Regions from separate parts of the Kitasatospora sp. NPDC059088 genome, predicted to be linked through region 2. Evidence: riboswitches for the same ligand, from Rfam matches in the RefSeq annotation. Region 2 holds a riboswitch; the other holds the start of a gene.
What was found. Region 2 has a riboswitch for magnesium ahead of ACFWXO_RS25945 (NRAMP family divalent metal transporter). Riboswitches for the same ligand answer to the same signal wherever they lie in the genome.
Positions count from the first base shown of each region.

Region 1: it holds a riboswitch for magnesium, as region 2 does, so the genes downstream of both, ACFWXO_RS02240 (NRAMP family divalent metal transporter) here and ACFWXO_RS25945 (NRAMP family divalent metal transporter) in region 2, are expected to answer to the same signal.

Region 1 covers NZ_JBHYGR010000003.1:74,349-78,760, forward strand. Annotated here, with positions in the region: gene ACFWXO_RS02235 (MgtC/SapB family protein) at 1-378, opposite strand, end outside; gene ACFWXO_RS02240 (NRAMP family divalent metal transporter) at 550-2,235, opposite strand; M-box (ykoK) riboswitch at 2,601-2,777, opposite strand; gene ACFWXO_RS02245 (ABC transporter ATP-binding protein) at 2,946-3,740, shown strand; gene ACFWXO_RS02250 (FtsX-like permease family protein) at 3,737-4,412, shown strand, end outside.
Region 2 covers NZ_JBHYGR010000063.1:16,995-21,406, forward strand. Annotated here, with positions in the region: gene ACFWXO_RS25935 (FdhF/YdeP family oxidoreductase) at 1-883, shown strand, start outside; gene ACFWXO_RS25940 (YhgE/Pip domain-containing protein) at 890-2,215, opposite strand; M-box (ykoK) riboswitch at 2,394-2,571, shown strand; gene ACFWXO_RS25945 (NRAMP family divalent metal transporter) at 2,933-4,412, shown strand, end outside.

The DNA of each region.
Region 1 (4,412 bases), on a different contig from region 2:
GTGGACGGCGAGCACCGCGAAGGTGCCGAGCGCGGCCAGCTCCAGCTTGCCGGAGGCCGCCAGCACCCCGACCGCGGCCGAACACCACAGCGTGGCGGCGGTGTTGAGGCCGCGGACGCCGGCCCCGTCGCGCAGGATCACGCCACCGCCGAGGAAGCCGATACCGGAGACCACGTAGGAGGCGACCCGGGTGGGGCTGCCGGTGTCGCCGACCGCCTCGCTGTACAGGACGAACAGGGTGGCACCGGCGGCGACCAGGGCGTTGGTCCGCAGGCCGGCCATCCGGGCCCGCCACTGGCGCTCGATGCCGATCAGCGCGCCGCAGGCGACGCCGGTGGCGAGCCGGACCAGGAACTCGACGGTGGTCAGGGTGTGCACGACGGCACCTCCTCCAGAGGATTCACGGGGAAACGGGGCAACACGGGTAGTACGGGCCGTACGGAGCACACGGGCAACGCGGGCAACGCGGGCCGGGGGATCGCGGGCAAAGGAACGGACGGGTGGCGAGCCGCTGCCCGCCACCCGTCCGTACGGGCTCCGCTCGGCGGCTCAGTGGTTGAGCGCGGTCTGGACGACCTTGATGATGACCATGACCATCGCGATCAGCAGGTAGGCGCGCAGGGCGCCCATGCCGACCTTGCGGGCGGTGGACATCACCGGCCGGCCCAGGGTCTCCAGCGGGGGCATCCGCCAGTCCTCCCGGCCGGTGCGGTCGATCGGGTCCTCCTTGGTGCCGGTGCGGCCGGCCGTGAAGAAGTAGCCCGCGACCAGGACCCCGATCACGCCGCAGCCGCCCATGATCCACAGGATCGCGTCCGAGCTGATGTCCGGCCAGACCACCGAGGCGGTCAGGATCAGCGAGAGCATCACCAGCACGCCGACCACCGTGGAGGTGAAGGCGTTGGTCCGGGGCCCGTTGGCCCAGGGGCCGAGCACGGCCCTGTCGTTGCAGAGCAGCAGCAGGAAGACGGTGGCGGAGGGCAGCAGCACCCCGGCCAGCACCTGGACGAACTGGGTGATCAGGCCCTGGGTGTAGCCGTTGGACAGCAGGGTGATCGTCGCGGCGACGGCCACCAGTCCGGCGTACACGGCGTAGAAGCCCTTGGCGCCCTTGACCCCGCGGTGCAGCGAGTGCTTGATGCCGAAGACGTCGCCGATGGCGTAGGCGGTGGAGAGCGAGACGGCGAAGGCGCCGATGATCGAGGCGTCCAGCAGGGCGATGGCGAACAGCACGCCCGCCAGGTGGCCGGCCTTGTCCTCGATGCCCTTGGCGACGGCGGCCGTGTCGGAGAACTGGCCGAAGCCGTCGGTGCCCGCGAACGCCGCCGCCGTGAGGCCGATCAGCGCGGCCGCGCCGATGATCACGATCGCGATGCCGATCCACAGGTCGACCTTCTCGTACCTCATGAAACGCGGGGTGATCCGCTTGTCGATGACGTACGACTGCTGGAAGAACAGCTGCCAGGGGGCGACGGTGGTGCCGACGATCGAGATGATGACCATCATGACGGCCGCGAGCTGGCCGGCGCCGCCGGGCATCTGCGGCGTCACGAAGTCGTGGGCCATCTGCGAGGTCTTCGGGTGGACCATGAAGTAGATCGGCACCAGCAGCAGCGAGCCGACGCAGAGCGTGATGGCGACCCGCTCGAAGCGCTGGAAGGAGCCGGTGAAGGCCGAGGCGATGATGATCGCCGCCGCCAGCACCACGGAGAGGACCTTGGGCAGGCCCAGGTACCCGGCCGCCATGGTGACGCCGATGAACTCGGTGACCAGGGTGAGGGCGTTGAGCAGGAAGAGGTCGATGACGCTGAACGCGCCCCAGAACTTGCCGAAGCGCTCCAGGATCAGCCGGGCGTGGCCGACACCGGTGACCGCGCCCAGGCGCAGCACCATCTCCTGGTTGACGTACAGCACCGGGACGAGCAGGAGCAGCGTCCACAGCAGCTGGGTGCCGTAGTTCTGGCCGGCCTGGCCGTAGGTGGAGAAGGCGCCGGCGTCGTTGTCGCCGACCATCACGATCAGGCCGGGGCCGACGATCGCCAGCAGGGTCTTGAGCCGGGCGGAGAGTCCGTGGCGGGGGGTGGTGTCGTCGAGCCGGATGGTGCCGAGCGCACCCTTGATGTCGCCGACGTGGGCGTCGTCCAGGACGGCGGACCTGGCGGCGGCGGTCGCAGCGAGGGCGGCGGGAGCGGCGGGGACCGTGGGGATCTTCGGGTCCAGCATCACGTTGGTCATGGCGGGGCCTCCCTCCCCCTACCTTGAGGGGGCGTCAGGGGGCACGCAGCGGCGGACCTCCCTGCGGGCGCACGGCATCCACGCCGTACGGCGACGCTGAGCGGCGGCGGCCGTGCGGGCACGATGATGCTGACGACGCGTCAATCGGCTTGCGTCCGGGCATGGTTGAGCGCAGGACGAAGCTTCGGGTGAACGCGCAGGGAAGGTTGTTACCGCGTGCCGGAGGTGTTCGAGAGCATGCGGGGGCAGGGGCTACTGTGGCCCGGACTATCGCAGTCCATGTCTCTCGCCTCCTCCCGGTCGGGGGCGCACCGTCTGTGCGCCGCATCACGACACGGCAAGGAGCACACCGGTCTTCGAGGACCGGTACACCCCAACTCGTCAGAGCTTTGGCACTCCACGGCGTGTCCAGCCGGATCGGCCGGAAGCCACTTGGGGTCAACCCTTAACTCGGGAAGACCTGTCCTGAACCTGGGCGTCTCTCGACGTCGTCGGGTCAGTGGCCTGTGTCCGTGAAGACGCCTCACCGAACGAGGTGCCTTTTCAAACCTCCCAAAGCATAGACCCGGCGCGGCGACCCCGAGTCACCTTTTCGGCCGATCTTCGACAGCTTTGTAGAACCTTGACCAAATCCGCCGCGACTTGCTCTTCCTCCACCGGCATATATAGTTCACCGACATATGCAGCTGAACAGCTCACGAGGGGGAACCATGTCCCACATCGATCCGAGCCGACCCGCGCCCGTCCTGCAGCTGGCCGGGGTCTCCCGGGTGCACGGCCGCGGCGCCGCCGAGGTGCACGCCCTGCGCGAGGTCGACCTGACCGTCCACGCCGGCGAGTTCGTCGCCGTGATGGGGCCCTCCGGCTCGGGCAAGTCGACCCTGCTCACCCTGGCCGGCGGGCTGGACCTGCCCAGCGGCGGCGAGGTGCTGGTCGAGGGCGTCACCCTCGGCGGCCTCGGCCGGGGCAAGCTCGCCGACCTGCGGCGGCGCTCCGTCGGCTACGTCTTCCAGGACTACAACCTGATCCCGGCGCTCACCGCCGCCGAGAACATCGCCCTGCCGCGCGAGCTCGACGGCGTCTCCGGACGCACCGCCCGCCGGGAGGCCCTCGCCGCCCTGGAGGAACTGGGCATCGGCGAGCTCGCCGACCGCTTCCCCGACGACATGTCCGGCGGACAGCAGCAGCGCGTCGCCATCGCCCGCGCCCTGATCGGCGAGCGCCGGCTCGTCCTCGCCGACGAACCCACGGGGGCGCTCGACTCCGCCACCGGCGACGCCGTGCTCGCCGTACTGCGCGCCCGCTGCGACGCCGGGGCGGCCGCCATGATGGTCACCCACGAGGCCTCGCACGCCAGTTGGGCCGACCGGGTGGTCCACCTGCGGGACGGCTCGGTCGCCTCCGAGAGCGTCGGACGCCGCTCCGGCAACAGCCGGGCCGCCGTCCACCGCTCCCAGCCCCTCGACGACTCCACCGCCAACTCCTTCGGCGAGGTGGCCCGATGAGGTTCGGAGCGTGGAAGGTCGCGCTGCGGATGGCCCGGCGCGACGCCCTGCGGGCCAAGGGGCGCAGCGCCCTGATCGTGGCCATGATCGCCCTGCCCGTGCTCGGCGTCACCGGCGCCGACGTGGTCCACCGCAGCGGCCAGCTGTCCCCCGCCGAACGGGTCGAGCGGGTGGTGGGCGGCGCGGACGCGCTGGTCACCGCGCTCAGCCCGGGCCAGGCCGTCGAACAGGCCCCGGTCGCCGAGGACGGCGCGTTCGCCGTCCAGCCGCGGCCCGGCCAACAGCCCACGCCCGAGCAGCTCAAGGGCGCGAGCACCGACCCGACCGCCCTGGTCGGCTCGCTGCTGCCGCCCGGCAGCGCGCTCACCCCCGTCCGGACCGGACCGGAGACCGGTGCGAGCTCGCCCGAGGGCCTGGTCCGCACCCTCACCGCCGAGGCCGACCTGGGCGACCCGGTCTGGCGCGGCCGGGCCGACCTGGTCGAGGGCCGCGCGCCCGGCGCGCCGCACGAAGTCGCCGTCACCCAGGCCTTCCTGGACAACTCCGGGCTCCGGCTCGGCAGCGACACCACCGTCCAGGGACTGGAGCGGACCACCTTCCGCATCACCGGCCTGGTGGAGCACCCGGACGACCTCAAGCGGGTCGAACTCATCGCCCGCCCGGGCGAGTTGC
Region 2 (4,412 bases):
CGGCATGGGCGGCAACTTCGCGCTCGCCGCCCCGGACTCCCCCTACACCTACCAGGCCCTGCGCACCTGCGAGTTGACCGTCCAGGTGAGCACCAAGCTGAACCGCAGCCACCTGGTGCACGGCCGCCGGGCGCTGATCCTGCCCTGCCTCGGCCGGACCGAGAAGGACCACCAGCGCGCCGGGGTGCAGTCCACCTCGGTCGAGGACTCGATGAGCATGGTGCACCTGTCGGCCGGCATGAAGCGCCCGGCCTCACCGCACCTGCTCTCCGAGCCCGCGATCGTCGCCGGGATGGCCCGCGCGGCCCTGCCGGACAGCCCCACCCCGTGGGAGTGGTACATCGAGGACTACGACCGGATCCGCGACACCATGGCCGAAGTGCTGGACGGCTTCGAGGACTTCAACCGCCGGGTGCGGCTGCCGCTGGGCTTCCGGATCAAGCAGCCCGCCCGCGAACTGGTCTTCCTCACCCCCTCCGGCAAGGCCGAGTTCTCCGCCGCCGCGCTGCCCGACGTCGTCCCCGCGCCCGGCACCCTGGCGCTCGGCACGATGCGCTCGCACGACCAGTGGAACACCACCATCTACTCGGACGACGACCGCTACCGGGGCGTGCAGAACCTGCGCACCCTGGTCTTCCTCAACCGGGACGACATGCGCGAGCGCGGCATCGCCGAGTTCGACCCGGTGGACGTCACCAGCACCGCCCGGGACGGCTCCACCCGCTCGGTGCACGGCTACCTGGCCGTCCCGTACGACATCCCGCGCGGCTGCGCGGCCGGGTACATGCCGGAGCTGAACGTGCTGTGCGCGATCGGCGACCACAGCACCCAGAGCGACCAGCCGATCATGAAGCACCTCAAGGTGACCGTGACGAAGAGCTAGACCGGCCTACTCCGAGGGCTGGGGCGTCCAGCGGTGCAGGCCCTTGCGGTCGTAGTAGCGGGTCATCCCGAAGCCGAAGGCCAGGGCCAGCGCCACCCCGATGGCGATCATGACCCAGCCGCGGGCCAGCCCGGCGTCCGAGCGGGCGTCGAAGAAGAGGATCGCCCGGATGCCGTCGCTCAGCTGCCGCATCGGCTCGAAGACGGCCAGGAAGCGGTAGAAGCCGGGCACCGCCTGGAGCGGGACGGTCGCCCCGGAGGACGGCAGGGCGAGCGCGATGAACACGAACATGGACACCAGCTGCCCGATCCCGCCGAACGCGGCGTTGATCGCCTGCACGCCGAGGCCGACGGCGAGGCTGGCGCAGTAGGCGAACACCCACAGCAGGGCCTGGTGCGGGGCGTCCATGCCGAGGATCCCGGCCGTGCAGAGCAGCACCAGGGAGGTGGTGACCAGCATGATCCCGGCGGTCATCAGCATCTTGAGCAGCAGGGTCTGGGTGCGGCTGATCGGGACGGTCGGGCGGCGGGTGTGCCAGGGGCCGATCTCGCTGTCGCTGTAGCCGAGCGCGGTGTCGACGCCGTTGTGGATGATGTTGCCGCCGATGAAGCCGGTCAGCACAGCGAGCAGGGTGAAGTAGAAGGCGCTCAGGCCGAGGCCGCTGTGGCTGCCGATCGGGTGGCCGACCTGGGTGGCGACGGCGAACGGGTCGGCGAGCAGCAGCCGGGCGGTGGCGCCGGTGTCCGGCCCCTGGGCGCCCGGGCCGCCCTGGGCCGGTACGGCGGCCAGCAGCCGCTGTCCGGCCGCGACCGAGGCCTGGTGGGCGGCGTTCTGGGCGATCTGGGCGGCGATCGAGGAGCCGAGGCTGCCCAGGCCGGGGTTGGTGAGGACGGTGAGGGTGGGCCGGTGGGTGGCCCCGCCGGCGGCGAGCGCGGTGACGGTGGCGGTGAAGTCGGCGGGGACGAGCAGCACGCCGTAGACCTTGCCGGCGGCGAGCAGGTCGCGGGCGCCCGCGTCGTCGGTCTGGCGCCAGCGGACGGTGTCGTCCGGGGTCCCGGCCACCACGGCGCGGGTCAGCTGGGTGCCGAGGTTGACCGGCTGGCCGGGCGGGGGCGGGGCCTGGTCGGCGTTCACCAGGGCGATCGGCAGCCGGTGCAGGTGCCCGGTCGGGTTGACGATGCCGCCCAGGTAGAGCAGCGAGAGCAGCGCGGCCACCAGGGCGCACAGGACGCCGGGGAAGAGCCAGAGCTTCGGGCGCCGGGCGAGTGCCAGCGCCCTCGCCCGCCGGGGAGCCCCCGGAGGTCCTGCGGTCTGGGAGCCTGCGGTCGCCATGCCACCCCTCAGCTGCGTGTGCGTGTGCGGGTACGGATCCGGCGGGAAGTCGTTCCGTCGTCACGTGGCGCTCAAACCCGCGTCACCCGGACGGACGTCACGCCTCGCGAAAGGTAAAGGTTCTACCAAGTGCGCAAGTATCGCGCTTCCGTCGGTCTATGCTTCTGGAGGTTTGAAGAAGGCACCTCGTTCGGTGAGGCTTCTTCACGGACACAGGCCACTGATCCGACGACGTCGAGAGACGCCCAGGGTTAGGACAGATCTTCCCGACCTAAGGGTTGATCCGAAGTGGCTTCCGGCCCGAACGGGTTGGACACGCCGTGGAGTGCCAAAGCTCTGACGAGTTGGGGTGAACCGGTGGCAGTCGCGCGCGCCGGTGAACTCCTTGCCGTGTCGATGACACGCACCACGGGGTGCGTCGACCGGGAGGAGGCGAGAGACATGGATTGCAGTAGTCCGGGCCACAGTAGCCCCTACCCCCGCCTGTCCTCGTACACCTCCGGCACGCGGTAACAACCTTCCCTGCGCGTACAACTGACGCACCGTCACGTCATGGCGGCGACGTCGTCGCACCGTTCGCGAGCACGCACGCGGCTCCGCCGTGCCCGCCCGGGCACCGCCCCGCCGCGGGCCGGTGCGCCGTGCCCGCACGCAGGGGGAATTACTGCTGCGCGCCCCCATCACCCCGCCTGTCCCGGGGTCCACGGGAGGAACGTCATGACCACCAACGCCACACTCAACTCCAAGCCGCAGAAGCAGCGTTCGGCCGTACTGGACGACGCCCACGTCGGCGACATCAAGGGTGCGCTCGGCACCATCAAGCTCGATGACGACGCACCGCGCCAAGGCCTGTCGGCAAGACTCAAGACCCTGCTGGCGATCGTCGGCCCCGGCCTGATCGTGATGGTCGGCGACAACGACGCCGGCGCCTTCTCCACCTACGGCCAGGCCGGCCAGAACTACGGCACCCAGCTGCTGTGGACGCTGCTGATGCTGGTGCCCGTGCTGTACGTCAACCAGGAGATGGTGCTGCGCCTGGGCGCGGTCACCGGTGTCGGCCACGCCCGGCTGATCCTGGAGCGCTTCGGCAAGTTCTGGGGCGCGTTCAGCGTCATCGACCTCTTCCTGCTCAACGCCCTCACCCTGGTCACCGAGTTCATCGGCGTGACGCTCGCGGCCGGCTACCTGGGCCTGCCCAAGGTCGCCTCGGTGGTGCTGGCGGCGGCGATCATCATCGCCTCGGCCTTCACCGGCTCCTTCCAGCGCTTCGAGCGGGTCGCGGTGACCCTGTGCATAGGCTCGCTGCTGCTGGTGCCGATCTACTTCATGGTCCACCCGAAGACCTCGCAGATGGCCCACGACTTCGTGGTGCCGCAGATGCCGGGCGGCGCGGGCGAGTTGGCCGCGGTCATGCTGGTGATCATCTCGATCGTCGGCACCACCGTCGCCCCCTGGCAGCTGTTCTTCCAGCAGTCGTACGTCATCGACAAGCGGATCACCCCGCGCTTCATGAAGTACGAGAAGGCCGACCTCTGGATCGGCATCGCGATCGTGATCATCGGCGCCGCCGCCATGATGGGCTTCACCGCCGCCGCCTTCGCGGGCACCGACGGCTTCGGCCAGTTCTCCGACGCCGGGGCCGTCGCCAAGGGCATCGAGGACAAGGCCGGCCACCTGGCGGGCGTGCTGTTCGCCATCGCCCTGCTGGACGCCTCGATCATCGGCGCCTTCGCCGTCTCGCTCTCCACCGCCTACGCCATCGGCGACGTCTTCGGCATCAAGCACTCGCTGCACCGCGGGGTCAAGGGCGCCAAGGGCTTCTACGGCATCTACGCGGGCCTGGTGATCGCCGCGGCCGCCATCACCCTGCTGTCCACCGGCTACATGCAGGGCCTGATGACCCAGTTCGTCCAGGTGCTGGCCGGGGTGCTGCTGCCCTCCGCCACCGTCTTCCTGCTGCTGCTCTGCAACGACAAGGCGGTGCTCGGCCCCTGGGTGAACGGTCCCAAGACCAACGCCTTCACCGCCGCCGTGGTCGGCGTGCTGGTCACGCTGTCGCTGATCCTCACCGCGGCCGTCGTCTGGCCGGACATCAGCTCGGACGCGATCCTGCGGATCATGGCCGGCTGCGGGGTGGCGGGCGTCCTGGTCGCCGGGTACTCCTTCCTCTCCGGCCGCCGCGGCACCAAGGAGGACC